One region of the Yersinia alsatica genome, then DNA from elsewhere that is predicted to be linked to it. Evidence: predicted binding sites of a transcription regulator. Region 1 holds the regulator's gene; each other region holds the start of a gene.

Region 1 (4,217 bases):
ACGGTGATGAATACGTATCTTGGTGGCGTTATACCCGTTTTGCGTGACCAGCATCACGGTGAGTAAGATCCAGTAAGGTTTAGGTAAGTGGATCAGAGTACCGATGTAGCTCCCTGCGGCCAACGTCACCCCCATGCGGGCGGCATCGCGCAATGGACTGGATTTAAACGATAAATAGCTGACGAATGCTGGCCAGAGAGGTTGGGATAACTGACTGGCCATCAAGTCGCGGTCATATTGCGGACGGCGGTCACTCAGGATCTGGGTAACATGGCTGATGTGGTAATAGCAGAATTGCGCAACCGAATTGTCTGGATGCTGTTGGGCAATTTCTTCGAGTTCGACGAGTGCATCGCCAGCACTGAAATGTTCTTTCGCGCGGTGGTGGTAGAGAATATCGTCGGCAATGGTGCGCATCTGGGCCGAGATATTATCCATATTGCGGTGAAGCACCGTAATTATCGGGCTCTGGTCAATCAGCTCTTGCACTTTTTCTGGCTGATTGAGTGCCGCAGTAATGTGCTCCTGCAAATCGAGTGCCATCTGGAACAAGCCCACTAGCCGCTTTTGCTCAGTTTTAGTGGCATTCGATAACAAGTTAAATTGTTGATAAAGCTGATTAATTTTATCCATTATAGCTTGTTGCCTGTCGAGCAATGGCGGCATGGCTTTTTCTGGCTCAAGATGCTGGTCAAACAAACTGTATTTAGCATCGCAATAATCAGCCAGTAAACGATAAAGCTGGCTCAGAGGCTCGCGGATGGGTTGGTCTTTACAGAGCCGGAACCAGATCCAGGTAAAACCACCGTACCAGAGGGTCCCCACCGCACACATCAATGGTGCCTGCCAAATAGGTGCGCGCCCTACCATGCTGAGGCTGAATATGGCGGCGATCAGTGCGGCAGGTAACATGCGGCCATTGAGCGGGCTAATAGCACCAGAGACTCCGAGAGTGAGCGCCAACCCCAACATCACCCAAGGTAACGGAATATCCCACATCAGCAACTGCTGGGTTAGGAAGCTACTCAGGGTAAAAATGGTGCCGCCAATAATCAGGCGTCGGAAAAAATGTTGGTGTGGAGTATCTAGCGCGGCAATATTGCAGCATGCGGGTATCAGGGAGAACATTAATCCCAGCCGCAAATCGCCAATGGCAAAGCCCAATGCTGCGGGCAGGCAGAGAACCAATGTTTGGCGGAGTGCATAGTTAACTTCAGGATGATAAATAAGCCGTTGCCACTTCATGTAGGCCCCAGAAATTTATTAATCACACAAGCGAAGAAAACCAGTGCCGAGGGTAATCGGCACTGGTTTATGGGGAATTAACGGGTGCCGTAAACGACAATCGTTTTACCGTGTGCGGAGATCAGGTTTTGATCTTCCAGCATTTTTAGTATGCGCCCCACAGTTTCGCGGGAGCAGCCAACTATTTGACCAATTTCCTGGCGGGTAATTTTAATCTGCATCCCATCTGGGTGGGTCATGGCATCAGGTTGTTTTGCCAGATTAAGCAGCGTTTGTGCAATGCGCCCAGTTACATCAAGGAAGGCGAGGTTACCCACTTTCTCTGATGTAATTTGTAGGCGGCTCGCCATTTGTGAAGACAGGCGCATCAAGATATCTGGATTTACCTGAATCAGCTGACGGAATTTTTTGTAAGAAATTTCAGCCACTTCACAGGCGGTTTTTGCTCTGACCCAGGCACTACGTTCTTGGCCTTCTTCAAATAATCCAAGCTCGCCGATGAAATCCCCTTGGTTTAGATAGGAGAGAATCATCTCTTTACCTTCTTCATCTTTGATAAGCACCGCAACGGAGCCTTTCACGATGTAGTAAAGCGTTTCGGCCTTTTCACCTTGGTGAATTAGCGTACTCTTCGATGGATATTTGTGGATATGGCAATGAGACAGGAACCATTCGAGAGTCGGGTCTGTTTGTGGCTTGCCGAGAACCATTCGCTGTTATCCTCTGTTGTTATCGCTGCCTAACTTAACAGGGCTCAGAGTTCCCTGCACGGCGTGCTTATAAAATACACTTTCTCTTAGCATATTAATTTGCTCAACTGCCGAAAGGTATAGCCAAGATACGTACCGGATAGAAACCCTTCACTGAGTATTGATCACTACCCCATTTAATTCTAGAAACAACACTTTCGGTTCTGTTTGTAGCACAGGATGAAGCTACTGTCTTGTGTTGTATCGCTTCAGCATGATGAACATCGGGTTACATTGCCAGTTTGTAAATGAAAGGGTAGTCTGAATCAGAAAATTTAACCGGGAGCAAGAGTTATGCAGGCACGTGTAAAGTGGGTTGAAGGACTGACATTTTTGGGTGAATCCGCATCAGGTCATCAAGTTTTGATGGATGGTAATGCCGGAGACAAAGCACCAAGCCCAATGGAAATGCTATTAATGTCAGCAGGCGGCTGTAGTGCCATTGATGTCGTGTCTATTTTGCAAAAAGGGCGTAACGATGTGCGCGATTGCGAAGTGACGTTAACTTCACAGCGCCGGGAAGAGGCTCCGCGCTTGTTTACGCAAATCAACCTGCACTTTATTGTCAGTGGCAAAGGTTTGACCGACAAAATTGTTGAGCGGGCGGTTGAGCTGTCAGCTGAAAAATATTGCTCGGTTTCTTTGATGTTGGGGAAAGCGGCCAAGATTACCCACAGTTTTGAAATCCGCGAAATCGCGTAAGCAAACTCTACGTACTTGAAGCTGCGGAGATATTGGTTGCCACTTCAAGTACGTAGAAGATTAAATAATTTTCTTACCTTCCAACAGTTGCTGAACCAGCGGAGCCATGATCAGCTCCATTGCCAGCCCCATCTTGCCGCCGGGCACCACCAACGTATTGATATTTGATATAAACGACCCTTGCAGCATTGCCAGCAAGTAAGGGAAATCGATTTGATCCAAGCCTCTAAAATGAATAACAACGAAGCTTTCATCCAGCGATGGGATTGCTTTGGCGGCAAAAGGGTTGGAAGTGTCGACAGTGGGCACGCGCTGGAAGTTAATATGGGTACGCGAGAATTGGGGCGTAATGTAATTGATATAGTCGTCCATGGAGCGCACCACCGAATCCATCACCGCCTCACGAGAATGACCACGTTCGCCAGTATCCCGCACCAGTTTTTGAATCCACTCCAGATTGACTATTGGCACCACGCCGACCAGTAAATCCACATGTTTCGCCACATCATGATGCTCGGTCACGACACCGCCGTGCAGACCTTCATAAAACAGCACGTCGGTGGGTTCTGGCAGGGCCTCCCACGGGGTGAAAGTGCCGGGAATCTGGTTATAGGGCACCGCTTCATCATAGGTGTGCAAATACTTACGTGAGCGTCCGGTACCCAACGCGCCATATTGCGAAACACTCTCTTCTAACTGACCAAAATCATTGGCCTCTGGGCCAAAATAGCTAATATGCCGACCTTGATCCCGGGCCTTACGGATAGCGGCATCCATTTCGGGGCGGGTGTAGCGATGGAAGCTGTCACCTTCAATTTGCGCCGCGCGGATATTCAATTGCTGAAAAATCTTGCGAAACGCCAGGCTGGTGGTTGTCGTCCCTGCGCCACTTGAGCCGGTAACGGCTATAACCGGATGTTTAGTTGACATATTAGCTGTAACTCCATGGGGTTAGTTAACTCAGTGGACGGGCTGAAATTGCCTGTTTTTTTATGGTTAATGGTTATTTTTAGGGCAAAGTCTCCGGCTTGTCACTCTGATTTTACTTAAAGGCTCGCGTGACAAGGCAAGGGCTATTGGGACTCTTCTGCTCCAGCACGAAATGCGCCGCGCGGCATAATATTGATGGTTTCGTGTAACTCAGACCACACTAATACCGCTTCACCACTGACCAACTGGCGGCGAACATCTTCGACTTTCTGCGCCAATGAGCGCTCGTGTTCACCGTAGTCAGTACCTTCACGTAGGACAAAAGCTTCCAGCAAACTGTCCAGTGTTTCACTGTCGATTTGCTGCCAAGGGATCATCATGACTGCTGCTCCAGATAAGGGGAAAGCCAGGCTGGAATACGTTGTTCCAGCCACATTTGTGGGTGTTTTAATGAGCCGCCGACAAAACCGACATGGCCGCCATGCTCGGTTAACTGATAATCAATATTGGCCGGTAATTCGCGGAGATTGGGGATAACCTCGGCCGTCATGAATGGGTCATCTTTGGCGTGAATGATCAGTAATGGGGTGG
Region 2 (4,217 bases), 1.9 Mb from region 1:
CGTACTGTTAGTAGGGTGCGCCAGTAGCTCACCGGATCACATGGAGCAGGGCCGCTCAGATCCACTGGAAGGTTTTAACCGGGCAATGTTCAATTTCAACTATGAGGTTCTTGACCCTTATATTGTGCGCCCGGTTGCGGTTGTCTGGCGCGATTACGTGCCACAGCCAGCACGTAATGGGACGAGCAACTTCTTAAGTAACCTTGAAGAGCCGGCCAGCATGCTTAACAGCTTCTTGGTGGGTGACCCGTACAATGCGATGAAGCACTTTAACCGTTTCTTCCTGAACACGATTCTGGGGATGGGGGGGTTAATTGATGTGGCCAGCATGGCGAACCCGAAACTGGCGAAGCAAGTTCCTCATCGTTTTGGTTCTACACTTGGTCACTATAATGTGGGCTACGGGCCATATGTGGTTCTACCTGCTTATGGCAGCTTTACGATTCGTGAAGATGGGGGTAATGCGGCTGATTACGTCTATCCAGTGTTGAGCTATCTGACCTTCTGGATGTCAGCAGGTAAATGGGCGCTTGAAGGGGTTGAAACCCGTGCACAGCTGTTGGATTCCGATGGTTTGTTACGTAACTCTTCTGACCCGTATCTGATGGTGCGCGAGGCTTACTTCCAACGTAATGACTTCCTGGCAAGCGGCGGTCAGCTGAAACCAGAAGTGAATTCCAATGCTCAAGCCATACAAGGCGATTTGGAAAGCATCGATTCAGCTAACTGATAGTTGACCTCCGATAGCCATATAAAAAAAGCGCCGCAAGGCGCTTTTTTTGTGGGCAAAAGTCTTGCCAAACTGGTGATTAGAACGCGTAGTTGAAGTTCACGCCGTACAGCAGTGCAGTCCCTTTAGAGTCGAACTCATAGGTCGTACCACCCAATGCTGCTGGGGTTTTTTCAGTAATATGAACGTTCTGGCCGTGCATATAGGAAATACCAACGTCAACAGAGGCATCTTTGTTGAAGGCGTAAGTGGTACCAGCACTGATCCAGAAACGGTCTTGGTCTGGGATTGAGATGGTACGGTTATCCGCAGGAACCGGGCTATCATCGAAGGCGATACCGGTACGGAATGTCCAGTTATCATCATAATAATAGGTGGTACCCAACGCGATACGGTAAGCGTCTTTGAAGCCTTCTTGCTTCTCGAACAGTGTTTGGCCGTTGGTTCCGGTGGCTTTCAGCTCTTTAAACTGACTCCAACTGGTGTAGGCCATGCTGTAGTGAATCGCCCACTGTGGTGCCACGCGGTTGTAGCCGGACACTTCCCATACTTCTGGCAGATTCAGGGTCAACGCACCTGGAATAACTGTGCCACCGGTACCGCTTGGTGGTGGCAGTTGGCTGCTGAAGTCACCATCAAAGTCGATTTTTACTTTTGAACGGTAAGTGAAGCTGTAACGGTTTTCTTTATCCACTTCATACAGGACACCGGCATTCCAACCATAGCCCCACTTGGTCCCTTCCATACGGGTGACTTCGGTGCTGTTTGGTATAACCCCACGACCGGCTTCACCGATATGTCGTATAATTTTCGCATCAGCATAAACAGCATTAAAGCCCAGACCGAAGCTGAAGTTTTCATTCAGACGATAAGCAGTGCTCAGATTCAGGTTAGCGGTTTTCAGATCAGTCTCACCACCCAAAGAACCCGCAATATAGTCGTCATTAAACTCGGTCGCCAAACCGTAGTTTGAGGTACCAGAAGCACCAATTGCCCATTGCTCATTCAGCGGCATAATAAAGTGGATATTGGGAATCCACTCTGATGGCGCGATGTTCTTGGCACTAGTACTTCTCCCGCTAACGGGAGATGTTCCACTGATATCAACGTTTGGATCGACATAGACGAAGCCACCAGAGAAAGACGGGCGGTCGAACATAGTCATTGCGGCGGGGTTGCGGCTACCAACAGAAGCATTGTCAGCAACAGCGCCTTCACCAGAGAAAGAGCGGCCCAATGCAGCTGCTGAATATTCATTCAGCTGAAAACCGGCCGCAGAAACGTTTGATGAAATTAATGCTACTGCAGCTGCCAGAGCTGATCGGGTAAACAGGTTTTTCTGGTTCATGACCAAAACCTCATTGTTTTAATTAATGTTACATACCGTAACAAGAGAATGCGGGATTGTAGGGTCCGTTATCGGTCAGACAAAGCAGACCAGTGGCTGAAGTATAGGTCCGACCTGTATCAGTGTTGCAAGCATGTTTTAGAAATTGTTCAGTTTTGATTGCAAAAAATAGACGTAGTTAACAAAAAACTCACAATTTAATAGCAATTGATACAATATTGATGAGCGAACAATCAATTTGACTGTGATTTCCATCACTTAATAGGCCTTTAAACAGTAAGTTCTAGTTCCAAGTGACCGACGAGAGTAAAATAAGGGGTAGAGAAATTATTTTTGTTTTATGTCTTATTTTTGTGCTGTTTGCGCTACCAGATAGGCAATTTGCACCTATTTTGAAATATCCGTTGAGGAGAATTGAAGATGTCAGATGCAATTAATCGCTGTAGTGCTGAAGAAACTGCGGCTTGCTGTTGTGTAGATGTTGGCACCGTCATGGACAATACTGACTGCACCGCATCCTACAGTTGCGTATTCGAAAATCGTGCTGAAGCTGAAGCCATGCTGAAAATGCTGACTGAAAAAGCGCGCGCTGTTGAGTCCGAACCTTGCCTTATCGAACATAAGCTGGAAGAAACTGAAGGCGGTGTACGCCTGACTATCGATTTCACCTTTGCTTGCCAGGCAGAGACCATGATTTTCCAGTTAGGTCTGCGTTAATTTGCGCCTTGCTGTTGAGTTACTCAGGTAAGCTAAATCACTATCAAACGCGGAGCTTTTTGCTTCGCGTTTCTTTTGGTACTATTTCCTCTGTAAATTTATTACCTTAGATTAATCATCCCCACACCGGTTCTTCACTCTTCAACTCTGCCGCCCATTTTTTTTATTCTTAAAAGTTGCTCCTGCTCTCACTTTCCTGCTCTATAGGTTTACCAAATGTAAATGTTTGGTTAACAATCATTAGATCAGGTCTGACCTGTTATTTGTTATGCTTTAATAGAAGCCATTTTATTTATCAGGAGCGTTTATGAGTAAGCCATTACCGCTAGTGACGCGTCAGGGCGATCGCATTGCAATCGTAAGCGGCCTGCGGACCCCTTTTGCCAAGCAGGCAACTGCTTATCATGGCGTGCCCGCTGTCGATTTGGGCAAAATTGTGGTCAGTGAGTTATTGGCCAGAAGTGGTGTTGCTCCTGAATTAATTGACCAACTGGTGTTTGGTCAGGTGGTACAAATGCCTGAAGCACCCAATATAGCCCGCGAAATCGTGCTGGGAACCGGCATGAGTGTGCATACCGATGCTTACAGTGTCTCCCGCGCATGTGCGACCAGCTTTCAGGCCGTAGCCAATGTCGCGGAAAGTATTATTGCCGGTTCGGTGACTGTGGTGATCGCCGGCGGCGCTGACTCTTCTTCCGTCTTGCCCATTGGCGTCAGTAAAGCACTGGCGCGAACCTTGGTTGACGTGAACAAAGCTCGCACGTTATCCCAGCGATTGAAGTTATTCAGTCGGTTGAAATTGCGCGATTTACTCCCTGTTGCGCCCGCGGTAGCCGAATACTCAACCGGTCTGCGCATGGGCGATACCGCGGAGCAGATGGCAAAAACCTATGGTATCAGCCGTGAGGATCAAGATGCTTTAGCACTGCGTTCCCATCAAATGGCGGCGCAAGCCTGGCAGCAGGGGTTATTGCAAGATGAGGTAATGACTGCCTATATTCCACCTTATCGTGAGACTATCGTCGAAGATAACAATATTCGTAAAGACTCCACAATGGCGCAATATGCCAAATTACGCCCCGCGTTTGATCGCAAACATGGCAGCGTTACGGCGGCGAACAGCACACCACTGACTGATGGTGCCGCCGCAGTCATGATGATGAGTGAATCAAGGGCCAAAGAGTTGGGTTTACCGCCTCTGGGCTATCTGCGCAGTTTTGCATTTTCTGCCATTGATGTCTGGCAAGATATGCTGTTAGGCCCATCTTATGCCACGCCACTGGCGCTGGATCGCGCTGGAATTACCTTAGCTGACCTGACTCTTATCGATATGCATGAAGCATTTGCCGCGCAAACATTAGCTAACCTGAAAATGTTTGCCAGCGACAGTTTTGCACGTGAAAAACTGGGCCGAAGCCAGGC
Region 3 (4,217 bases), 920 kb from region 1:
GCCCATGCAGCGCGCAGTATTGTGCGTGATACTGGCAACGGTAAAGTGCATACCTTGGGTGAAATTAGCTATAAGGCGCTGTATCCATTACTCGACCCACTGCAAAGTCTCTCTCGGGAAGACAAAATTGCACTGCTGCACCGAGTAGACAAAGTGGCTCGTGCTGCCGACAAGCGGGTGCAGGAAGTGAGCGCAAGTCTGACCGGTGTCTATGAGCAGATTCTAGTCGCAGCCACTGACGGTACGCTGGCGGCAGATGTGCGCCCACTGGTGCGCCTGTCAGTCAGTGTATTGGTTGAAGAGAACGGCAAGCGCGAACGCGGTGCCAGTGGTGGTGGTGGCCGTTTCGGTTATGACTACTTCCTTGAGGTGGTTGACGGTGAAGTGCGTGCCGATAATTTTGCTAATGAAGCCGTCAGAATGGCATTAGTGAATTTGTCTGCCATTGCAGCACCGGCAGGTGCCATGCCAGTGGTGTTAGGTGCTGGTTGGCCGGGCGTGTTGCTGCACGAAGCTGTTGGTCATGGGCTGGAAGGTGATTTCAACCGCCGTGGCAGCTCCGTATTCAGCGGGCAAATGGGTAAGTTGGTTGCTTCTGAGCTGTGTACCGTGGTTGATGACGGCACCATGCAAGGTCGCCGTGGCTCTCTTGCCATCGACGATGAAGGGGTACCCGGCCAATATAACGTGCTGATTGAAAACGGTATTCTGAAAGGTTATATGCAGGATAAGCTCAATGCTCGCTTGATGGGGGTTGCGCCAACCGGTAATGGCCGCCGTGAATCCTATGCGCATCTGCCAATGCCGCGTATGACGAACACTTATATGCTGGCCGGTAAATCCACGCCAGAAGAGATCATCGCCAGTGTGGAATATGGCCTTTACGCGCCTAATTTTGGCGGTGGTCAGGTGGATATTACCTCCGGCAAGTTTGTCTTCTCGACTTCTGAAGCTTACTTAATCGAAAAAGGCAAAATCACCCATGCGGTGAAAGGGGCCACTTTGATTGGCTCGGGTATTGAAGCTATGCAGCAGATTTCCATGGTCGGCAACGATCTGGCGCTGGATAAGGGTGTTGGCGTCTGTGGCAAAGAAGGTCAAAGCCTGCCGGTGGGCGTGGGCCAGCCTACCCTGAAACTGGATAATCTGACCGTGGGCGGCACCGCGTAAGAAGAAATACAGCATGTTTGGTGCTCAGTTTAAGTCTAACTGGGCACCCAATAACTATGCTCATGTTATCGGTAGCCCTGATATACCTCAGCAACCCGCTTAAAGTATTCGGTTAAATAGTCGATACAGACTTGGACTTTAAGCGGCATTTTGTCTTTCTCGGTATACAGTGCATAAACCGGGCGGGGGTCAGAATGATATTTTTTGAAAAGCACTTCCACTTCACCGCGTTTTATCTCCTCAATCACCCACATTAACGGCGCATAGGCAATACCCGCGCCAGCGTTGAGCCAACGGATCATGGTTTGCGAATCATTGGTCACAAAACGGCCCTGCGGGGATATCTGTGTGGTAATACCTTCCGGCGCAATCAATTCAAAATTACTGTCCGGCCTGACACTGTATTCCAGCCACGAGAAATTGACCATATCCGAGGGTTTCTCCGGCGTGCCGTACTGTGCCAGATAGGATTTGGCGGCACACACCACCATTGGCATGGAACCCAGGCGGCGAGAAAACAGCCCTGAATCCTGTAAAGCTCCGACCCGAATCACCACATCCAAACCATCCGCAATCAGGTCCGGTGCCGGTATACCGGTGACCAAATTAACCGACAGCCCAGGGTATTCTTTCAGCATCTCCGCGGTCATGGTGGCGAGCACATTTTGCGCCATAGTCGATGAGCAGCCAATCCGCAGCGTTCCTGTCGGGGTATTGTTAAATGCATACAGTTGTTCGTGGACTTCCTGCACTTCCTGCAGCATGCGCCGGCAGCCCTGATAGTAAATGCGGCCAGCCTCGGTTAAACCAATGCGCCGGGTACTGCGGTTAAGCAGCTTAACATTCAGCTCTGTTTCCAGCTTTGACACTGTCTGACTTATCGACGACACACTCATGGCCAACTGCCGTGCTGCGCCGGTAAAGGAACCGCACTCAACGACTTTGGCAAAGACTGACATTCGTTTTAATCTTTCCATGGTTTGCTCTATATGGACTGTTAGCGAGAGGGATTGTTAACTCTGGCTTAAAAGTGATTTAGATCACACATTGTAGATAACTTGATAATAAGCAGGCTAATATACTGCTGTCGGGAGAAGAGTCCGAAGCTTGAAAACCACGTAGCCGAAGTGTTGCCTCATCTCATGGCAAGCTACAGCCATAATAATCAACCAAGTTTAACCTATAAGTCAGTCTTATGGCTGGTGCTTTTAGCCGTGGCTATTGTAGTTGGATGTATTTCAGTTAACTGTCAGATTATTCATTTGGGCGTATTCACCGACACCCCACAACAGAAAGGATTTAAAAATGAGTTTGCTTCCGGTGATGGTGATTTTCGGCCTCTCTTTTCCACCGATATTTGTTGAGCTGCTGCTCTCGCTGGCCCTTTTTTTTGTCCTGCGTCGCATGTTACAACCCACGGGTATTTATGAGTTTGTCTGGCATCCAGCGCTCTTTAATACCGCATTGTACGGTTGTCTTTTTTACTTAATATCTCGTCTTTTTTCCTGAGGTCGCCGTGAGTACTTTTTCATTAAAAATAATCCGCATCGGCATCACCTTATTGGTGGTTTTACTGGCTATTGTTGCTGTCTTCAAGGTCTGGGCCTTTTACACTGAATCACCCTGGACCCGTGATGCTAAATTTACCGCAGATGTCGTTGCTATTGCACCGGACGTCAGCGGCTTGCTGACCGATGTCCCGGTTAAGGACAACCAATTGGTGCAGAAAGGCCAAATCCTGTTTGTCATTGACCAGCCGCGCTATGAACAGGCTCTGGCCGAAGCGCAAGCTGATGTTGCCTATTACCAAACACTGGCTGCTGAGAAACAGCGTGAGTCGGGTCGGCGTCAACGTTTAGGGGTTCAGGCACTGTCACAAGAAGAGATTGACCAATCTAGCAATGTGCTGCAAACCGTCCGTCATCAACTGGCAAAAGCTATCGCGGTGCGTGATTTAGCCCAGCTTGATCTGGAGCGAACTGTAGTACGCGCGCCCGCAGAAGGCTGGGTGACCAACCTGAATGTTCATGCTGGGGAATTTATTAATCGCGGCGCTACAGCGGTCGCCTTGGTGAAAAAAGATACTTTTTATATTTTAGCCTATCTGGAAGAAACCAAGCTGGAAGGGGTTAAACCGGGGCATCGGGCAGAAATTACCCCACTCGGCAGTAACCGTATTCTGCATGGTACCGTCGACAGTATCTCTGCGGGGGTCACCAACAGCAGCAGCAGTGTTGATAGCAAAGGGCTGGCGACCATTGATAATAATCTGGAGTGGGTACGTCTGGCGCAGCGTGTGCCGGTGAAAATCCGTCTGGATGATGAGGATCAACAGCATCCTTACCCGGCAGGGACGACTGCAACGGTGGTTATCACCGGATCGAATGATCGCGATCCCAACCAGGCATCGCCAATTGTTAAGCTGATGCATCGTCTGCGCGAGTTTGGCTAAGATGAGCAGCCCGACTTTCATTCGCCTGCGCTTTGCTTTTAAGCTCAGTTTTGCCATTGTGGCCGCACTGTTTCTGGGCTTTCACTTGCAATTGGAAACGCCGCGTTGGTCAGTGCTAACGGCGGCGATTGTCGCTGCAGGCCCGGCTTTTGCGGCGGGTGGTGAGCCTTTCTCCGGCGCAATTCGCCATCGTGGCTGGTTGCGTATTATCGGAACATTTATCGGCTGCATTGGCGGCTTGATTATCATTGTTCTGACCATCAGAGCACCGGTATTGACGCTGATGCTCTGCTGCTTATGGGCTGGGGTTTGCACGTGGATCTCATCATTAGTGCGTGTGGAAAACTCTTATGCCTTTGGTTTAGCTGGGTATACCGCCCTTATCATCATTGTGACGACCGGTGAAACTCCGCTGCTAACGCCCCAATTCGCCGTTGAGCGCTGTAGTGAGATTGTGCTGGGGATCGTCTGTGCGGTCATGGCTGATCTGCTGTTTTCACCGCGATCAATCAAGCAGGATATTGATCGGCTGGTGGATAAAGTCTTGGTGGATCAATACCAGCTGTTGCAGCTGTGCATACATCAGGCCGAAAAA
Region 4 (4,217 bases), 2.3 Mb from region 1:
ATCCATCATTGGCGCTTCTTTCGGGCCAACCTGAATTTTCAGTTTTTCGTCAACGCCGCCGTTGATTGCATACAACATGGTTTTCGCCAAGTTGGCACGGGCACCGAAGAACTGCATTTGTTTACCAACAATCATCGGGCTAACACAACAAGCGATGGCATAGTCATCGTTGTTGAAGTCAGGGCGCATCAGATCATCGTTTTCGTACTGTACAGATGAAGTATCGATAGACACTTTAGCTGCATATTTTTTGAAGTTCAGTGGCAGTTTTTCTGACCACAGAATAGTCATGTTCGGCTCTGGAGACGGCCCCATGGTGTACAGGGTGTTCAGGAAGCGGAAGCTGGTTTTAGTGACCAGAGTACGACCATCAACGCCCATACCAGCCAGGGACTCAGTTGCCCAGATTGGGTCACCAGAGAACAGCTCATCGTATTCAGGAGTACGCAGGAAGCGAACCATACGCAGTTTCATAACCAAATGGTCAATCAGTTCCTGAGCTTCGATTTCAGTCAGTTTACCTTCTTTCATGTCACGTTCGATGTAAACGTCAAGGAAGGTAGAAACACGACCGAAGGACATTGCAGCGCCGTTCTGGGATTTAACCGCAGCCAGATAGCCGAAGTAAGTCCACTGTACAGCTTCACGGGCATTAGTCGCAGGACCGGAGATATCACAACCATATTTGGCTGCCATTTCTTTGATCTGACCCAGAGCACGATGCTGTTCAGCAATTTCTTCGCGCAGCTGGATAGTCATTTCCAGGTCTTTACCGTTTTCCAGATCATCCTGCAGAGAGTTGAACTGAGCCAGTTTGTCTTTCATCAGGTAGTCGATACCGTAAACGGCTACGCGACGATAGTCACCGATGATACGGCCACGGCCATAAGCATCTGGCAAACCAGTCAGTACCCCAGATTTACGGCAGTTCAGGATATCTTTGGTATAAACGTCGAACACACCTTGGTTGTGTGTTTTACGGTAGTCGGTGAAGACTTTTTTCAGTTGCGGGTCAAGTTCACGGCCGTAAACTTTGCAAGAGCCTTCTACCATTTTGATGCCGCCGAATGGGATCAGGGCACGTTTCAATGGTTTTTCAGTCTGCAAACCAACGATGGTTTCCAGATCTTTGTTGATGTAGCCAGCATCATGGGAGGTGATGGTCGCTGCTACGTCGGTATCGAAATCAACTGGCGCATGGGTGCGGTTTTCCAGTTTGATACCTTCCATAACTTGCGCCCACAGCTTGTCGGTCGCTTCGGTAGAGCTGGCAAGGAAGGACTCATCGCCTTCATAAGGAGTGTAGTTTTTCTGGATGAAGTCACGAACGTTTACTTCGTTCTGCCAATCACCTTTGGTAAAACCTTGCCATGCTTTGGCCAATTTTTCATTAAGTTCGGTCATAATGCATCTACCTTTTAATGTGAATTTCTTCGAAAACCGTGTGCGGCCACACTTAGTGCTGCTGGTCACCGCGCAGATAAATTACCCAGTAAGTCAAACCTACCAATAATCCGCCACCAATGATGTTACCGATAGTGACTGGGATCAGGTTATCAATAATAAAGTTACTTACGGTTAAGTGAGCAAATTGCTCAGGTGCTGCTCCTATGGATTGCCAAAACTCAGGCGAAGCGAAGTTTTTAATCACAATACCCATAGGGATCATAAACATATTTGCGATGCTATGCTCAAAGCCGCTGGCAACAAACATTCCCACCGGTAAAATCATCGCGAACATCTTGTCCATTATGGTACGGCCGGAGTAACTCATCCAAACCGCCAGGCAGACCATTAAGTTAGCCAAAATACCCAAACATACTGCTTCAATAAAAGTATGGTGCAATTTGTGGTCGGCGGTTTGTAAAACATTCAAACCCCATTGACCATTTGCCACAGTATATTGGCCTGCGAACCAAATAAGGCACACAAAGAATAGCGCACCGACCAGGTTCCCAACATAGACATTAACCCAGTTACAACCCAGTTGACGCCAAGTAATACGGCCACTGGCTTTGGCGACAGTTGTGAGCACGGTAGAAGTGAAAAGGTCACCGCCACATACCACCACTAACATTAGCCCCAGGGAGAAACAAATACCACCTACTAACTTGGCAAAGCCGAAAGGCACGCCTGCAGTTCCGGTAGTCGCTGTAATATAAAAAACAAACGCAATTGAAATAAACACACCAGCAGTAATCGCTAAATAAAAGGTTTTTAGCGGATGCTTGGTGGCTTTATAGACACCGGCATCTTCGGCTACTTTAGCCATTGCCGCAGGTAATAATGCATCGAAGGGGTTGTCAGCTTTCACACTAACTCTCTCTTAAGGGTTAATAAAGCACAACGAGATACTAGCAAAGCAGTATAGCGTGAAAATTGATGTGGATCATATTGCGCGAGTTTAGTTGGCTCTAAAACACCACAAAATGTGTGCTTAATGAGGTTAACTATTTGATTTTTAATATGAAAAAATATTTTAAGATTTACAAAAAATTTTGAGCGACCTGTTTTAAAGCCGTTGAGAACGTTAAGTAAAAAGAGTGTTTGTAGCTATTTTTATTATTTACCGTCATTAAAAATTAACTATTTATTCACCTCTTTGTCTATTTTATCTGGTGAACAAATAATGTTTGTTTAAAGGTGCTGTTTTTTACCCGAAGTGGCGTCAGAAAATAACGTTTTTTTATGACAAAAACAATTATTGTCTCTGGTGATTTGTATTTATTTTCGTCAGGAATAATTGCAGTAATAAATAGAAGGGCAGAATCAAGGCGTAAAAACTAAAACATAAAAAGAGGTAAAGCGACATTTGCCGCTTTACCTGATGGAGCTTATGCGCCTTTAGTCCAATAACGGCGTTTAGCCGCTTGTAACTTGGCGTAGGCACCGAGCAGCGCCTGATGCGCTGGCAGAGCTTTCAAATCTTCATCCACACTGAACAGGCCATTAAAGCGCTCTTCACCAGCTAATGCTGCAGATGCCGCATCTACCGCTTCCTGACCATACATTTTCACAAAGGCACTGTGATATTGCATTGGTTCGCGATCTGGCTCTTGGGTCAGCAGCAGCAAGGTTTGCAGGCAACGGTAATAATTTGCCTGTTTTGCGGTGAAGACCGAAGAGTTGAAATCTTGTGTCCATTCCACCCAGATCAGCGCTTGCTCCAGATCACCACCGGCTAATGCCAGCATGGATTTCAGTTCACCGACACGCAGGGTATACCAGCCGTTATCTTTACCGGAGGCGATACCGAGCAGCTCGCGCACACGGGCAAAATCATCCAGACCGTCGTCATCCAACTTCTGAATGAGTTCCAGATATTGCTCTGGTTGCCACTCAGTGTCTGGTAGCGCCAGAATGGTGTCACGCAGATGCACACCCATGGTGTTGTTGGCCATCAGCAGGTCTTCGGCAGGATAGATATCTGACATTCCTGGCACCAGAATACGGCAAGCATAAACCCCTAAGTGTTCATAATCAGCAATATACACTTCGGCATCTTCTTGCTTGAAGATAGCCATCAAGGTTGCGAACTCTTCTTCTGTGGTGCCTTTAAAGCTCCAGTCGACAAATGGATAGTCGGCATCTTCTTTAAACATGTCCCAACTGATCAGACCGCTTGAATCGATAAAGTGCGTTTCCAGATTGGTATGCTCAGCCACTTCTTCGTCATCAAAAGTCGGTGCAGTAAACACATCCAGATCTTTCAGGCTGCGGCCTTGCAATAACTCAGTCACCGTACGTTCAAGGGCCACACCAAAGTCTGGATGCGCGCCGAACGAAGCAAAACAGGTGCCATTTGATGGGTTAAACAGCACCACACAAATAACCGGATAAGCGCCGCCTAAAGAAGCATCGTAAGAGAGAATTGGGAAACCTTCTTCTTCCAGCTTGGCAATAGCCTCTACCACACCCGGATAGCGATTGAGCACTTCAGCCGGGATTTCTGGCAAGCTGATGGACTCGGCAATAATGCGATTTTTCACCGAACGTTCAAACACTTCTGACAATGCTTGCACGCGGGCTTCGTTAGCGGTGTTCCCCGCAGACATGCCATTAGAAACATACAAATTGCCAATAATATTCATTGGAATATAGACAGTTTCTAAATCTGACTGGCGGGTGAAAGGCAATGAGCAGATACCCCGCTTGGCATTACCTGACTGTAAATCCACCAGATCACTGGCCAGTAACTCTTGCTCTGGATCGTAAAA

The links. Region 1 encodes CRP, which controls carbon source genes, mostly activating them, when cyclic AMP is high. Its sites were predicted from a motif close to ATGTGANNNNNNTCACAT; they were not measured.
Region 2: the regulator CRP is predicted to act here: its motif matches at 2,321-2,338, upstream of N0H69_RS09890 (YfcZ/YiiS family protein).
Region 3: the regulator CRP is predicted to act here: its motif matches at 2,199-2,216, upstream of aaeR (HTH-type transcriptional activator AaeR).
Region 4: the regulator CRP is predicted to act here: its motif matches at 2,378-2,395, upstream of focA (formate transporter FocA).

What each region holds. Positions count from the first base shown of each region.
Region 1 covers NZ_CP104006.1:274,444-278,660, forward strand. Annotated here, with positions in the region: gene N0H69_RS01090 (YccS/YhfK family putative transporter) at 1-1,245, opposite strand, end outside; gene crp (cAMP-activated global transcriptional regulator CRP) at 1,323-1,955, opposite strand; gene N0H69_RS01100 (OsmC family protein) at 2,289-2,696, shown strand; gene N0H69_RS01105 (phosphoribulokinase) at 2,757-3,626, opposite strand; gene N0H69_RS01110 (YheU family protein) at 3,770-4,006, opposite strand; gene N0H69_RS01115 (hydrolase) at 4,003-4,217, opposite strand, start outside.
Region 2 covers NZ_CP104006.1:2,221,236-2,225,452, forward strand. Annotated here, with positions in the region: gene mlaA (phospholipid-binding lipoprotein MlaA) at 1-730, shown strand, start outside; gene fadL (long-chain fatty acid transporter FadL) at 810-2,078, opposite strand; gene N0H69_RS09890 (YfcZ/YiiS family protein) at 2,499-2,795, shown strand; gene fadI (acetyl-CoA C-acyltransferase FadI) at 3,103-4,217, shown strand, end outside.
Region 3 covers NZ_CP104006.1:1,195,735-1,199,951, forward strand. Annotated here, with positions in the region: gene tldD (metalloprotease TldD) at 1-1,170, shown strand, start outside; gene aaeR (HTH-type transcriptional activator AaeR) at 1,236-2,147, opposite strand; gene aaeX (p-hydroxybenzoic acid efflux pump operon protein AaeX) at 2,476-2,679, shown strand; gene aaeA (p-hydroxybenzoic acid efflux pump subunit AaeA) at 2,687-3,622, shown strand; gene aaeB (p-hydroxybenzoic acid efflux pump subunit AaeB) at 3,624-4,217, shown strand, end outside.
Region 4 covers NZ_CP104006.1:2,532,804-2,537,020, forward strand. Annotated here, with positions in the region: gene pflB (formate C-acetyltransferase) at 1-1,404, opposite strand, end outside; gene focA (formate transporter FocA) at 1,457-2,314, opposite strand; gene ycaO (30S ribosomal protein S12 methylthiotransferase accessory factor YcaO) at 2,835-4,217, opposite strand, start outside.